Regions from separate parts of the Bradyrhizobium sp. Leo114 genome, predicted to be linked through region 2. Evidence: predicted binding sites of a transcription regulator. Region 2 holds the regulator's gene; the other holds the start of a gene.
The links. The regulator PhoB, encoded in region 2, activates phosphate uptake and scavenging genes when phosphate is short. The targets are predictions, from matches to a motif close to TGTCATNNANCTGTCAT.

Region 1 (7,548 bases), on a different contig from region 2:
CGGCCGCGTCGCGCAAGGCGGCGACGCGATCGCGCTGGTCGAGGTCGACGGCCCGGTGCCGGCGGACGTGCTCGCCAAGGTGCAGGCGCTGCCGCAGGTCAAGCAGGTCAAGGCGCTGGTGTTCTGAACGCACGAGGTGCCAATTGCCGCGCCCTCGCCCCTTGTGGGAGAGGGCAGCTCCGCCGTCAGCACCAGACTCATTCGGGTGAGGGGTTGTCTCCACGAGCGCCGTCGCCCGTGGAGACAACCCCTCATCCGTCGCGCATTGCATGCGCGACACCTTCTCCCACAAGGGGAGAAGGGAAGGCAGTCCCGCCGCTAGATCCAGATATTCCGACCTGCGGAACATGACGCCGCCTCCGGCATCGGAGGCGGCGTTTGTCGTTTGGCACCCGACAAAATCCGTGTACGAATGGGCCAAGACCGGTCATCAGGCCGTCCGAACAAGGGAGAAAACACAATGCGTGAAGCCGTTATTGTTTCCTATGCACGCACGGGGCTGGCGAAGTCCGCCCGCGGTGGGTTCAACATCACCCCGCCGATGTCGCTGGCGGCGCACGCCATCAAGCATGCCGTCGAGCGCGCCGGCGTCGACAAGGAATATGTCGAGGATTGCTATCTCGGCAATTGCGCCCACGGCGCGCCCAATATCGGCCGTCAGGCCGCGCTGCTCGCCGGCCTGCCGAAGTCGACCGCGGGTGTCTCGGTGAACCGCTTCTGCTCCTCGGGGCTGCAGACCATCGCGATGGCCGCCAACTCGATCCGTTCCGATGGCGCCGAATGCATCGTCGCCGGCGGCGTCGAGAGCATCTCGATTCCCGGCGGCGGCACGCCGAAGGAATCGGTCGATCCGGAGCTGCTCAAGACCGCGCCCGACATCTTCATGGCGATGATCGACACCGCCGACATCGTCGCCGAGCGCTACAAGCTGAGCCGCGAATATCAGGACGAGTTTTCGCTGGAGTCGCAGCGCCGCATGGCGGCCGCACAGCAGGCGAACAAGTTCAAGGACGAGATCGTCCCGATGAAGACCCAGATGAAGGTGGTCGACAAGGTGACGAAGGAAGAGAGCATCAAGGACTATGTCGTCGACCGCGACGAGTGCAACCGTCCCGACACCACGATCGAGGGTCTCGCGAAGCTCGAGCCGGTGAGGGGCGCCGGCAAGTACATCACCGCCGGCAATGCCAGCCAGCTTTCCGACGGCGCCGCCGCCGTGGTGCTGATGGAAGCCAAGGACGCTGAGAAGCGCGGCCTGCAGCCGCTGGGCCGCTTCGTCGCCTGGGCGACCGCCGGCTGCGAGCCGGACGAGATGGGCATCGGACCCGTGTTCGCGGTGCCGAAGCTGTTGAAGCGCCACAGCCTGAAGATCGACGACATCGATCTCTGGGAGCTCAACGAAGCCTTCGCCAGCCAGTGCCTCTACTGCCGCGACCAGCTCGGCATCGATCCCGAGAAGTACAATGTCAATGGCGGCTCGATCGCGATCGGCCACCCCTTCGGCATGACCGGCGCGCGCCTCACCGGCCACCTGCTGCAGGAAGGCCGCCGCCGCAAGGCCAAGTGGGGCGTCGTCACCATGTGCATCGGCGGCGGTCAGGGCGGCGCCGGGCTGTTTGAAATCTATAGCTGAGAACGGCTTCGGCTGAACGCGAGATGAACCAAAGCACGGCGCCCCCAAGCGCCGTGCTTTTTTTGTGGGCCGCGCTCTCCCCTCCCGTCATTGCGAGCGCAGCGAAGCAATCCATTGCCAGCCTCGAACGCGGACGGATGGATTGCTTCGCTGCGCTCGCAATGACGGGGGAGGGATTAGCGCGCAACTGGATACCGCAGGTTTGTGGTCTCCATCTTTGTGGCACCCCAATCGAACCGGTTTCTTTCTCGCTGCGTCTCACCACCGATGGGGGTGTGACATCAGCCACTGTCCGGCAGTGCCGACAGGCTGAAGTCTGCGCGCTATGCAGGAAAGGAATCCAATGCGTTTGATTGCCAATTGTCTTGTCACCACCAGTCTGGTGCTGGTCACCGCGCTTGCCGCTTTGCCGGCGCGCGCGGCTGACATCGATGCATCTTCGACGGTGGATGCGGTGACCGTCTATCCCGATGGTGCGAGTGTCACCCGCGTCATCACGCTCGATCTGCCGTCCGGCGACAGCACGCTGGTCGCCAGGGATTTTCCGCTGTCGCTCGATCCATCCTCGCTGCGCGTTGAAGGCGACGCCGACGGCAAGCTGACGATCGGCTCGATCGACGCGCGCCAGCCGCGCGCGGCGCCGCCGGTCAACCTGCCCGAGCTCGACAAGCGGATCGAGGCGCTGAAGGACGAGCACGCCAATCTGCAAGGGGCGATCGACGCCGCCAGGGCCCGCCGCCAGTTCGCCGCGCGTTTTGCCGAAGCCGCCCCGGTCGGCATCGGCGAGAAGGGCGAGGCGCGGCCGCTGTCCGAATGGCGCGCCGCTTTTGCTGCCGTTTCCGAGGAGATCGCGATCGCCGATACCGCGATCCGCGAAGCCGAGCGCAAGCAGCGCGATCTCGACCGCGAGATCGCGCGGCTGGAATCCGACCGCGCCGCCAAGCCGCCAAGCAAGCTCGAGGTCCGTATCGACCTCGCCGCCGCGACTGCTGCGAAAGCCACCCTGCGCGTCACCTATTCGGTGCGCAATGCGCGCTGGGCGCCGATCTACGACGCGCGCCTCGATACCGCCGCCAGAGATCGAAAACCCTCGCTGGAACTGGTGCGCCGCGCCGAGATCACGCAGTCGACCGGCGAGGACTGGTCGAACGTCGCGCTCGGCGTCTCCACCGTGCGCATTGCCCGTGGCGACAGCGCGCCCGAATTGAATTCGCTGCTCGTGCAGTATCCTCAGCCTCCGCGCCCGGTGCCGCTGTCAAGCGCCGTGCCGGAGCTGGCGCGGCCGGCGACCGCACTGCGCTCGGCGCCAGCCGCGAAGGCCGCCGAGGCGTTCGATGCGCGCGAGCGCGCCGACGAGCAGCAGGCCGTGGCCGAGATCGGCGACTTCCAGGCCACCTTCAAAATCCCCGGCCGCGTCAGCCTCGGTGCCAGCGAGGGAGCCAAGAGCCTGCGCATCGGAAGCAGCGGGATCGCGCCCGAGCTGACGATCCGCGCCGTGCCGGTGCTCGATCCGACGGCGTTCCTGGAGGCGAGCTTCAAGCAGGCCGAGGACGCGCCGCTGTTGCCCGGCCGCGTCGCGATCTATCGTGATGGCGTCTTCGTCGGGCGCAGCAAAATCGCGTCCGCCGGCAAGGGCGAAACGGTGCGGCTCGGCTTCGGCGCCGACGACAAGGTCAAGGTCGAGCGCTCGGTGGTCAAGCGCAACGAGGGCTCGGCGGGTCTGATCGTGACGACATCGAAGACCGACGAACGCGCGTTCAAGACCAGCATCCGCAACGGCCATGATTTCCCGATCCGCGTCGCGATCGAGGATCAGCTCCCGGTCAGCGAGAGCGAGGAGATCGTGGTCGAGATGCTGCCGCAGACCACGCCGCCGACCGCGACCAATCTGCGCGACAGGCGCGGCGTGCTGCAATGGACGTTCGATGCGAAACCAAGCGAGCTGAAGGAGATCAACTTCGCCTGGCGCATCCGCTGGCCCAAGGACAAGGGCGTCGTGATGACGCCGGCAGGGTAGGTGGTTCTTACCTCGCCCCGCTCTTGCGGGGAGAGGTAAGATTGCGAAGCAATCCGGGTGAGGGGCTCTCTCCGCGAATACATCTGCCACCGTAATCGTGGAGAGAGCCCCTCACCCAACCCTCTCCCCGTGAAGAACGGGGAGAGGGAGTCACTCACTTCGCCTTCAGGAACTCACCCACTTCCAGCAGCACGAACTCGTTGTCGTCGGCCTTGTTAGGATCGCGGCTCGAGGAGAACGGCAGGTTGTTGTCGTTGCCGACGATGATGTGGGTGTCGTCGACCTTGTCGACGTTCTCGATGGTGAAGAACGGAAAGGTCAGCACGCCGTCATTGAGCGGCTTCTTCGCCTTCTTGTCGGGATCGCGGATCTTCATCAGGTCGATATAGGCGACCTTGCGCACGGGCTTGCCGACATTGGCATCCGAGAGCTCGACCTTGTAGACGCGCTTGAACTTGGCGAGATCGGGGAAGCAGTTCTCGCCGCGCTGTCCCTGCGGGCACGCCTTGTCCGCGGTGCCCTCGCCATTGTCGCGCTCGATGATCAGGCCTTGGATCGGGTCGATCATGTTGAAGTCGCCGATGGCATTGCCGTTCTGCTCGAACACATAGTGCCAGTAGCGGCCGGTGAATTTCTCGTTCGCGACGTCGAACTCGAGGATGCGAGAGGCTTCCTTGCCGTCGACCTTCTCCCAGTCCTTCTTCTCGGCATCCCACAGCGGGCCCTCGAGCAGGCCGTACAGGAACTTGCCGTCCTTCGAGGAGGCAAAGCCTTCGTAGCCCTTGGAGCGGCGCAGGTTGACGGTGGTGTAGCTGGCGCCCGGCGCGCCCGGCGACTGCACCGACCAGTGATCGGGCGAGCGCACCGGCTTGCCGTCGGCGATGCTGTCGAACACGGCCAGCACCTTGCCGGTCTTGTCAGCCTTGATCACGTAGGGCCCGAACTCGTCGCCGATCCAGAACGTGTCGCCGATGATCTGGAAGCCTTCGGTGTCGAAATCGGCGCCGGTGAGATAGCGCTTGGCAGTATCCTCATGCACGATGCGGAACGGCACCTTCTTGTCGGGGTCGTGCAGGAACACGGTTTCCTGACGCTCGATCTTGCCGCTTGTCCAGTCGATCTTGTGCCGGTTCAGGTACAGCATCGAATCGGCTGAGTTGTAGCGCGAGCCCATGCCATTGTCGGTGAGCACCCAGAACGTGCCGTCCGCCATCACCTTGATGCCGGAATGGCCCTGCAGCGGCTGGCCCTTGAACGGCAGCGAGACGCCGGTCGGCCGCTCGTAGGACTTGCCCATCACGGTGCCGGTGGCGTCGACGCGGCGGCCGGTGGTGTATTTGCCCGAGGTCTTGAGATCGTTTGGTGCATCGGCCGGCGCGTCGATGAAGCTTTCCGCCGGAAGCACGGCGTGGCCCTTGAGGGTCGCCGGATATTCGCCTTCGCCCTGCGCGAAGGCGGCTCCCGAGAGCAGCACGATGGACGCGACGGAGCAAAGCAGTGATTTGCGCATGTTGATCTCCCCTGAAGATAAACGCGGCGGAGTTCTGGGAGGCGCGTGTTACATGGCGCTGACAGTTTTGTGACGGCTAGAGCATATTCGGTTCTGATGGAATCAGAACCGAAGCTCTAGATTCTTGTCTTGACGCGTTTCTTCACGCGAACCGGTGTCCACTTCGCTCGAAAACGCTCTAACGATTGCCGCTGGATATGCCTGCGGCGTTACGTCACCGGTCGCATCGTTTGCGGCAGCAGGAAGGGGATGCCGCTCTCAGTATGGTCGATCGTGGCGTCGATCTCGAAGATGGTGCGGATCGTCTCCGCGGTCATCGCCTCGCTGCGGCCGCCGTCGACCGCAAGCCGGCCGCGATGCAGGAGAACGAGACGGTCGGCAAAGCGCATCGCGAGGTTGAGGTCGTGCAGGATCGCGATCACAGCGGTGCCGTTCTGCGCGCGGCGGCGGGCGGTCTCGACCAGGTCGATCTGGTGCCTGAGATCGAGGCTCGAGGTCGGCTCGTCCAGCAGCAACAGGCCCGCACCGTTCTGTGCTTCGCCGCAGGCGAGCTGCACCAGCACGCGGGCGAAATGCGCGCGCTGCTGCTCGCCGCCCGACAGCGTCGGCAATTGGCGATGGCGGAAGCCGCTCAGCCCGACCTCATCCAGTGCGGACTCGACCAGCGGCGCGGCCGTCGCGCGCGAATTGTCGCCCGCGCCCATGTAGACGATTTCCTCTACCGTGAACGGGAAGGTGACGTTGACATGCTGCGACAGCATGGCGCGATGCCGCGCCAATTCGCGCGGCGGATAGGCGCGGAGCGCGCGCTGCTTCAATTCGACCGTGCCGCGGGTCGGCGTGATGTCGCCGGACAGCATGCGCAGCAGCGTCGACTTGCCGGCGCCGTTCGGCCCCACGATCGCGATCATCTCGCCCGGATTGACACGCAGATCGACGGCATCGACCAGCGTGGCGCCACTGACCACGACCGAGACCGCCTTCGCCTGCAGCATCGGTGTCATAGCGAAACCAAGCTGCGCTGCCGCAGCAGGATGGCGAGGAAGAACGGCGCGCCGACTGCCGCCGTCAGGACGCCGATCGGCATTTCCGCCGGCGCCACGATAGTGCGGGCCATCGTGTCGGCGCCGACCAAAAGCACGGCGCCCAGCAGCACCGAGGCCGGCAGCAGCAGCCGGTGCGCCGGTCCGATCGCGAGCCGGAGCAGATGCGGCACCACGATGCCGACAAAGCCGACGACGCCGCACACGGAGACCGCGACCCCCGTCATGGCTGAAACCAGGATGATGGAAATCCGTTTCAATCGCTCGACGTCGACGCCGCTGTGAAAAGCCTCGGCCTCGCCGAGCACGAGCACATCGAGCCCGCGCGCGATCGACAGGCACGCGAGCAGCGCAACAGTGAGCACCGGCGCCAGTGTCGCGATCTTACCCCAGGTCGCGCCGCTCATCGAGCCCAGCATCCAGAAGGTGATGTCGCGGAGCTGGCGGTCGTCGGCGACGAAGACCAGAAGCCCGATGCCCGCATTGGCGATCGCGGCGATCGCAATTCCCGCCAGCAGGAAGATCGCGATCGACGTCCGACCGGCGCGGCTTGCGATGCTGTAGAGGAGGATGGTCATCACCAGCGAGCCGACGAACGCCGACAGCGGCAGCAATTGGTGCTGCATAAAGCGAACGCTCTCGCCGATGTGGCTGTCTGTGAAGACGATCGCGGCGGCCGCAGCAAAGGCACCGCCGCTGGAGACGCCGACAAGCGCGGGATCGGCGAGGGGATTGCGGAACAACCCCTGCATGATCGCGCCGGATGCCGCCAGGAGGCTGCCAACCATCGCGGCGGCGACGATCCGCGGAATCCGGATCGACCACAGCACGAGCTGGTCGCGCGCAACCAGCGGATTGGCCGCTCCGTCGCCCCACAGGCCGAGCGCGGCGGGAAGGCGGGCGAGGGGGATTCCGGCGGCACCCAGGGTCACCGCAATGAGCGCAGTGCCGACGAGCGCGGCGCAAAGGCAAAGCAGCGTCAGCGTTGCCGGCGGCCGCGAGCGCTTGGTACGAGGATCGGCAGTATTGCCACGCGCGTCCGCCAAGGCGCTCATCGCCGGCAATTCGCCGCGAGCGCCGCGGGCACGAACTTCTCTGCCTGAGGCGCCAGCGCCGGGTATAGCTTCGTGGAAAGGTCGCGCGCTGCAGCCGCCGTGCGCGGTCCGAAGCCAAGCAGATAGAGTCCTTCCATCGAGATGAAGCTCTTGTTCGCCGCGACCGGCGTCAGCGCGAAGGCCGGATGCGCATAGATCGCCTCGGCTTCCAGCGAATCCTTGCCGCGCTGGATCGACAGCACGACGTCGGGCTTGGCGGCGACGATCGCCTCGTCGCTGACGATCTTGTA
Region 2 (7,548 bases):
CCGCGCTGTCCAATCAGTTCTTCAGCCTGAACCTGACCAAGACGATGGCGAACCTGCCGGTGACCATCAACAACTTCGTGCAGAGCCCCTACGCCTATTGGAAGGAGCTCGCCTGGAGCGGGGCCTTGCTTATCACCTTGACCGTGCTCGCGCTCAACATCGGCGCGCGCATTCTCGGCGCCGAAAGGAGCGCAAAATGACCGATCTGTCCGTATCGACGACCAGCCCGAGCGCGGCCATTCCCCAGAAGTCGCTGCCGGAAGCGGCGCCAAAGGTGACTGCACGCAGCCTCAACTTCTATTACGGCGAGCACCATGCGTTGAAGAACATCAACCTGACGCTCGGCACCAACCGCGTCACCGCCTTTATCGGCCCGTCCGGCTGCGGCAAGTCGACCCTGCTCCGGATCTTCAACCGGATGTACGACCTGTATCCCGGCCAGCGCGCCACCGGCCAGTTGATGCTGGACCAGACCAACATCCTCGACCCCAAGCTCGACCTCAACCTGCTGCGGGCGCGGATCGGAATGGTGTTCCAGAAGCCGACGCCGTTCCCGATGACGATCTATGAGAACATCGCCTTCGGCATCCGCCTTTACGAGAAGATCTCGAAATCTGAAATGGACGGCCGCGTCGAGAAAGCGCTGCGCGGCGGCGCGCTGTGGAACGAGGTCAAGGACAAGCTCAACGCCTCCGGCCTGAGCCTCTCCGGCGGCCAGCAGCAGCGCCTCTGCATCGCCCGCACGGTTGCGGTGCGGCCCGAAGTTATCCTGTTCGACGAGCCCTGCTCGGCGCTCGATCCGATCTCGACCGCCAAGGTCGAGGAGCTGATCCAGGAATTGTCGGAGGACTACACGATCGCGATCGTCACGCATAACATGCAGCAGGCGGCGCGCGTCTCCGACAAGACCGCGTTCATGTATCTGGGCGAACTGATCGAGTTCGACGACACCAGCAAGATCTTCACCTCGCCGAGCGATCGACGCACCCAGGACTACATCACCGGCCGGTTTGGTTGAGGAGGGACATCATGGCTTCTGAACATACCGCCAAGGCATTCGACAGCGATCTTCAGGAACTGACCCGTCTGGTCGCAGAGATGGGCGGGCTGGTCGAACGGATGATCACCGAATCCGTCGATGCGCTGATCCGCCGCGACGTCGCGCTCGGCAAGCGTGTCGTCGCTTCCGACATCGAGATCGACAGCCTGCAGCGCGTGATCGAGGAGCGCGCCGTGCTGACGATCGCCCGCCGCCAGCCGATGGCTGTCGACCTGCGCGAGATCGTCGGCGCGATGCGGGTGGCGACCGACCTCGAGCGGATCGGCGACCTCGCCAAGAACATGGGCAAGCGCGTCGCCGCGCTGGAGAACGACTTCCAGCCGCTGAAGCTGATCCGCGGCCTGGAGCACATGACCGACCTCGTGCTGTCGCAGGTCAAGTCCGTGCTCGACGCCTATGCCGCGCACGATCTGCCGGCGGCGATGAACGTCTGGAAGAGCGACGAGGAGGTGGACGCGATCTGCACCTCGCTGTTCCGCGAGCTCCTCACCTACATGATGGAAGATCCGCGCAACATCTCGTTCTGCATCCACCTGATGTTCTGCGCCAAGAATATCGAGCGGATCGGCGACCACGCCACCAACATCGCGGAAACGGTCTTCTACATGATCGAGGGTCAGCAGATCACCGACAAGCGGCCGAAGGGGGATATGACGACGTTCGCCACGACCGTTCCGGGCAACTAGAGCAACATCCGGAAAGTCGACGCCGGCTTTCAGCCAAGATCCTGCTCAAACATCAAAGGAAGAGTGGGATGACGATTCAAGCAGAGAGTCATCCCGCTATAGGAGAAGCCAAGCCGATGAGCGCACGCATTCTGGTGGTCGAAGACGAAGAAGCGCTGACGACGCTGTTGCGCTACAATCTCGATGCAGAAGGCTATGATGTCGAAACGGTCGCCCGTGGAGACGATGCGGACACAAGGCTCAAGGAACGTATTCCCGACCTTGTCGTGCTCGACTGGATGCTGCCGGGACTCTCCGGCATCGAGCTGTGCCGCCGTCTGCGGGCGCGGCCGGAGACCAAGCAGCTCCCGATCATCATGCTGACCGCGCGCGGCGAGGAAAGCGAGCGCGTGAGGGGGCTGGCGACCGGTGCCGACGACTACATCGTCAAGCCGTTCTCGGTGCCTGAACTGCTCGCGCGGGTGAAGGGCCTGTTGCGCCGGGCAAGCCCGGAGCGGCTCGCCACCGTGCTCACCTATGGCGACATCGAACTCGACCGCGAGAAGCGCCGCGTCGCGCGCTCGGGCCGCCCGATCGATCTCGGCCCGACCGAATATCGCCTGCTGGAGTTCTTCCTGGAGCATCCCGGCCGCGTGTTCAGCCGCGAGCAGCTGCTCGACAGCGTTTGGGGCCGCGACATCTATATCGACGAGCGCACCGTCGACGTTCACATCGGCCGCCTGCGCAAATTGCTCAATCCCGGCCGCGAGCAGGACCCGATCCGTACCGTCCGCGGCGCGGGCTACGCGCTCGATGATCGCTTCGCGAAGGCCGAGCAGTCGTAAACCGGCGACCTCAATCCGTAGCCCGGGTGCAGCGAAGCGTAACCCCGGGGAAATTTGGACCCGCCGATACAGCGTTCCCGGGTTGCGCTGCGCTCCACCCAGGCTACGATCTGTCGTCGGCTTACTTGCCTTGTGACGGCTTGACCGTCGGACGGCGGCGGTCAGCCGCCGGCTGGTAGGCGATGCGGGAGTGGTGCGCGCAATAGGGCAGGCCGGGAAGCGCCTTGCCGCCGCAGAAGAAGAATTCCGGGCTCGAGGGATCGCCGACCGGCCAGTGGCAGGTGGCCTCGTTCAATTCGAGCAGCGACAGCCGCTGGCTCATCGGCACCACATTGTCGTAGGCGATAGGGTCCGCTTCCACCTCCACCTCGAAGGCGTGGGCGAGCGCGGTGTTGCCGCGGGAGACCGGACGCGCCACGCGCATCATCGGCTGTGCGGGACGCGCCTTGCGCTGCCGCGGCGCGGCTGCAGCAGGACTCTTGGCGCGGCCCGAGAGGCCGAGCCGGTGCACCTTGCCGATCACCGCATTGCGGGTCACGTTGCCCAGTTCCGCAGCGATCTGGCTGGCCGAGAGGCCACCTTCCCAGAGCTTTTTCAACTGCTCGACGCGTTCGTCGGACCAGGTCAATACCGTCATCGCATCTTTCCCTTCGCGTTGCGCCGGCCGATCCTGGGACAGCGCTGCGATGCCTAATCTCAAAAATCCCTGCGGGCAGAATCCCTTAAGGCTCGCCGGGCACGAAAACCGCACCCGAACGTGTACGCCGCACACAAAGGACTCTAAGGGATCAAAACTGCCGCACGAGATGTCGTACCCGACAGGCTAGACGCTACAATATGGCGTGACTCTGGCGCAAGAGTCCGCGCCTATGCGTCCACATGTTCCGACATTTAGGGATTGCAATCGGGCTTTTCCACCACACCGGAAAACTGCGGATTACCGGCACTTTGCAGCGCAGCCTGGCGGCTTCGTGGCGATTGACAGCACCCGCCGCGCGCATAGAATGCCTTCACGTGCCGCCCTGCAAAGGCGGCACGTTTTGTTTTCGCTGGATGAGCTCCAGCCGCGTGTCTGCATCGCTGCACGCCGCCGGGGCTTGTCTGAAAGGCTTGTCTGAACCCTTCAGTGATCGCCATGACCGACCGCGCCACGTCGCATCTGCTTCCCGTTTTTGCCAGGGCCGATCTCGGCTTCGAACGCGGCGAAGGCTGTTGGCTGATCTCGACCAAAGGCGAGCGTTATCTCGACTTCACCTCCGGCGTCGCGGTGAACGCGCTCGGCCATGCCCATCCGCATCTGGTGAAGGCGCTGCAGGAACAGGCGACGAAGCTCTGGCACATGTCGAACCTGTTCAAGAGCCCGGACGGCGAGAAGCTTGCCGCGCGGCTGTGCGAGCAGAGTTTTGCGGACTTGGTGTTCTTCTGCAATTCCGGCGCGGAAGCGATGGAGGGCGTGATCAAGGTCGTGCGTCACTATCACTTCTCGAAGGGGCATCCGGAGCGCTACCGCATCATCACCTTCGAAGGCGCCTTCCATGGCCGCACGCTCGCGACACTCGCCGCGACCGGCGCCGCTAAATATCTCGAGGGCTTCGGCGCGCCGATGGACGGCTTTGATCAGGTGCCGCATGGCGATATCGAAGCGGTGAAACGCGCGATCGGTCCAGAGACCGCAGGCATCCTGATCGAGCCGGTGCAGGGCGAAGGCGGCGTGCGCTCCGCGCCGCCGGCCTTCTTCAAGGCGCTGCGCCAGCTCTGCGACGAGCATGGCCTATTGCTCGCGTTCGACGAGGTGCAGACCGGCATGGGCCGCACCGGCGATCTCTTCGCCTACAAGCGCATCGGGGTCACCCCTGACGTGATGTCGCTGGCCAAGGCGCTCGGCGGCGGCTTTCCGATCGGCGCCTTCCTTGCGACCGCGGAAGCTGCGTCCGGCATGACGCCGGGTTCGCATGGCTCGACCTTCGGCGGCAATCCGCTCGCGGTCGCGGCCGCCGGCGCCGTGCTCGATGTGATGCTGAAGCCCGGCTTCTTCGATCACGTGCAGAAGATGTCGCTCCTGCTCAAGCAGAAGCTCGCCTCCGCGGTTGACCGCTATCCGTCCATTCTCGCCGACGTGCGCGGCGAGGGGCTTCTGATCGGCGTCAAGGCCGTGGTGCCCTCGGGCGACCTCGTCAACGCCCTGCGCGAGCAGAAGCTGCTCACAGTCGGCGCCGGCGATAATGTGGTGCGATTCCTCGCGCCGCTGATCGTCAGCGAGGCCGAGATCGAGCACGCCATCGGTTGTCTGGAGCGCGCCTGCACCGCGCTCTCAAGCGGACCGTCGAAGAAGGCAGCGGGATGATGAGCAAGGCGCCCCGTCACTTCCTCGACATCAACGAAATGTCGCTCAACGAGCTGCGCGCCATGCTGGCCGCCGGCGCCGCCATGAAGGCGAGACTGAAGGCGCATGAGCGGGCCACGAAGCCGCTCGAAGGCAAGACGCTGGCGATGATCTTCGAGCGTCCTTCGACCCGCACGCGAGTGTCGTTCGACGTCGGCATGCGCCAGCTTGGCGGTGAATCGATCATGCTCACCGGCGCCGAGATGCAGCTCGGCCGTGGCGAGACCATCGCCGACACTGCGCGCGTGCTGTCGCGCTATGTCGATGCGATCATGATCCGCATCCTCAACCACGATGCGCTCTTGGAGCTCGCCGCGCATGCCACCGTCCCCGTGATCAACGGGCTGACGCGCCGCTCGCATCCCTGCCAGGTGATGGCCGACCTGATGACGTTCGAGGAGCGTCGCGGTTCGATCGAGGGCAAGACCGTGGCGTGGACCGGTGACGACAACAACGTGCTGGCGTCATGGGCGCATGCCGCCGAGCGTTTCAAGTTCGCCCTCAATATCGCGACGCCGCCGCAGCTCGCGCCGAACAAGGCGATGCGCGACTGGATCAAGGCGACCCAGGCGCCGATCGTGCTCGGCAACGACCCAGAGGAGGCCGTGCGCGGCGCCGACTGCGTCGTCACCGACACCTGGGTGTCGATGGGCGACAAGGACGGCGAGCACCGGCACAATCTGCTCCGACCCTATCAGGTCAATGCCAAGCTGATGTCGCTGGCGAAGCCCGATGCTTTGTTCATGCATTGCCTGCCGGCGCATCGCGGCGAGGAAGTCACCGACGAGGTGATCGACGGTCCGCAATCGGTGGTGTTCGACGAGGCCGAGAACCGCCTGCATGCGCAAAAGGGCATTCTGGCCTGGTGTTTTGACGCGGTCGCGTAAGCGCGCCGCCAAGATAGCTGTCGTCCCGGCCAAGCGAAGCGCGAGCCGGGATCCATAACCACCGATGTGAGTTGTTGCATCAAGCTGCGGCCCCAGCTTTTCACAATGCTCACATCGGTGGTTATGGATCCCTGCTTTCGCAGGGATGACGGCTAACAACGATAGATGTGAACCCCTTTCGTTTCGCCTCTCAAGACCCCAGATAGAGCGCCATGGTTTCACAATCCCCCGACATCAAGATCACGGAAACACCGACCCGGGCGCCATCGGCCGTGCCGGTCGACGACGCGGTGCTGCCATTCGAGGTCGATGCACTCGATCTGCGTGGGCGGCTGACGCGGCTCGGTCCCGCCCTCGACGACATCCTGCACAAGCATGATTATCCGCCTGCGGTCGGCAAATTGCTCGGCGAGGCGATCGTGCTGACGACGCTGCTCGGTTCATCCCTGAAGTTCGACGGCCGTTTCATCCTGCAGACCCGGACCGACGGCCCGGTCTCGTTCCTGATCGTCGATTTCAAGGCGCCCGATCGGCTGCGCGCCTATGCGCGCTACGATGCGACGCGATTGCAGGACGGGCTCGACTCCGGCGCGCTGCTCGGCAAGGGCCATCTCGCGATGACCATCGACCAGGGGCCGGACATGAGCCGCTATCAGGGCCTGGTCGCGCTCCATGGCGGCAGCCTCGAGGAGGCAGCGCATGAGTATTTCCTGCGCTCGGAGCAGATCCCGACGCGCGTGCGCCTTGCAGTCGGCGAGGAATGGCGCGGCGGCGACGGCGGCAAGGTTCGCTGGCGCGCCGGCGGCATGCTGCTGCAGTTCCTGCCGAAGGCGCCGGAGCGCGCGCGGCAGGCCGATCTGCACCCCGGCGATGCGCCCGAAGGAACGGCCGCCCATGAGGTTCCGGAAGACGATGCCTGGGTCGAGGGGCAGTCGCTGATCGGAACGGTCGAGGACGTCGAACTGCTCGATCCGGATCTGTCGGGCGAGCGGCTATTGTACCGCCTGTTCCACGAGCGCGGCGTGCGCGTGTTCACGCCTCTGCCGCTGCGCGCGCAATGCTCCTGCTCGCGCGAGGCGGTGTCCTCGATGCTGAAAAGCTTTACGGCGAAGGACCGCGCCGACATGGTGAAGGACGGCAAGGTCGTCGTCACCTGCGAGTTCTGCTCGTCGGTGTACGAATTCACGCCGGAAGAGGCCGGGGTGGAGTAGGGCGCTAAACTCCGCGTGTCATGGCCGGGCTTGACCCGGCCATCCATCTCGCCTGAAAAATTCTGTCGAAGAGATGGATCACCGGGTCAAGCCCGATGATGACGAGCGCGAGCGCTCGTCAATTCAACACCCTCTTCCCGTCCGGGCTGTCGAGCGAAAATGTCGGCACGTCGATCTCGAACCGTTCGCCGCTTTCGCTCACCATCTGGTAGCGGCCGCTCATGAAGCCGGATTCGGTCGGCAGCGGCACGCCCGAAGTGTATTCGAAGCGCTCGCCCGGCGCGAGCACCGGCTGTTCGCCGACCACGCCCTCGCCGCGCACTTCCTGCTGGCGGCCGGTGGCGTCGGTGATGAGCCAGTATCGGGTGCGCAGTTGCACCGTCTCGGTGCCAGAATTGGTGATGACGATGGTGTAGGACCAGAAATATTGCCGGTTTTCAGTCGACGAACGTTCCGGCAGGAAGTTCGGCTCGACGGTGACTTCGATGTCGCGGGTG

Region 1: ACZIRK_RS03625 (esterase-like activity of phytase family protein) is a predicted target of PhoB. The motif match lies at 5,219-5,235, and genes of this name have one in related genera.

The regions. Positions count from the first base shown of each region.
Region 1 is NZ_JBUYEN020000002.1:285,682-293,229, reverse strand. It holds gene serA (phosphoglycerate dehydrogenase) at 1-127, shown strand, start outside; gene ACZIRK_RS03635 (thiolase family protein) at 461-1,633, shown strand; gene ACZIRK_RS03630 (mucoidy inhibitor MuiA family protein) at 1,977-3,650, shown strand; gene ACZIRK_RS03625 (esterase-like activity of phytase family protein) at 3,805-5,160, opposite strand; gene ACZIRK_RS03620 (heme ABC transporter ATP-binding protein) at 5,370-6,164, opposite strand; gene ACZIRK_RS03615 (FecCD family ABC transporter permease) at 6,161-7,258, opposite strand; gene ACZIRK_RS03610 (heme/hemin ABC transporter substrate-binding protein) at 7,255-7,548, opposite strand, start outside.
Region 2 is NZ_JBUYEN020000003.1:49,777-57,324, reverse strand. It holds gene pstA (phosphate ABC transporter permease PstA) at 1-200, shown strand, start outside; gene pstB (phosphate ABC transporter ATP-binding protein PstB) at 197-1,018, shown strand; gene phoU (phosphate signaling complex protein PhoU) at 1,030-1,746, shown strand; gene phoB (phosphate regulon transcriptional regulator PhoB) at 1,863-2,570, shown strand; gene ACZIRK_RS04530 (GcrA family cell cycle regulator) at 2,692-3,207, opposite strand; gene ACZIRK_RS04525 (aspartate aminotransferase family protein) at 3,706-4,914, shown strand; gene argF (ornithine carbamoyltransferase) at 4,914-5,840, shown strand; gene ACZIRK_RS04515 (Hsp33 family molecular chaperone) at 6,053-7,051, shown strand; gene apaG (Co2+/Mg2+ efflux protein ApaG) at 7,170-7,548, opposite strand, start outside.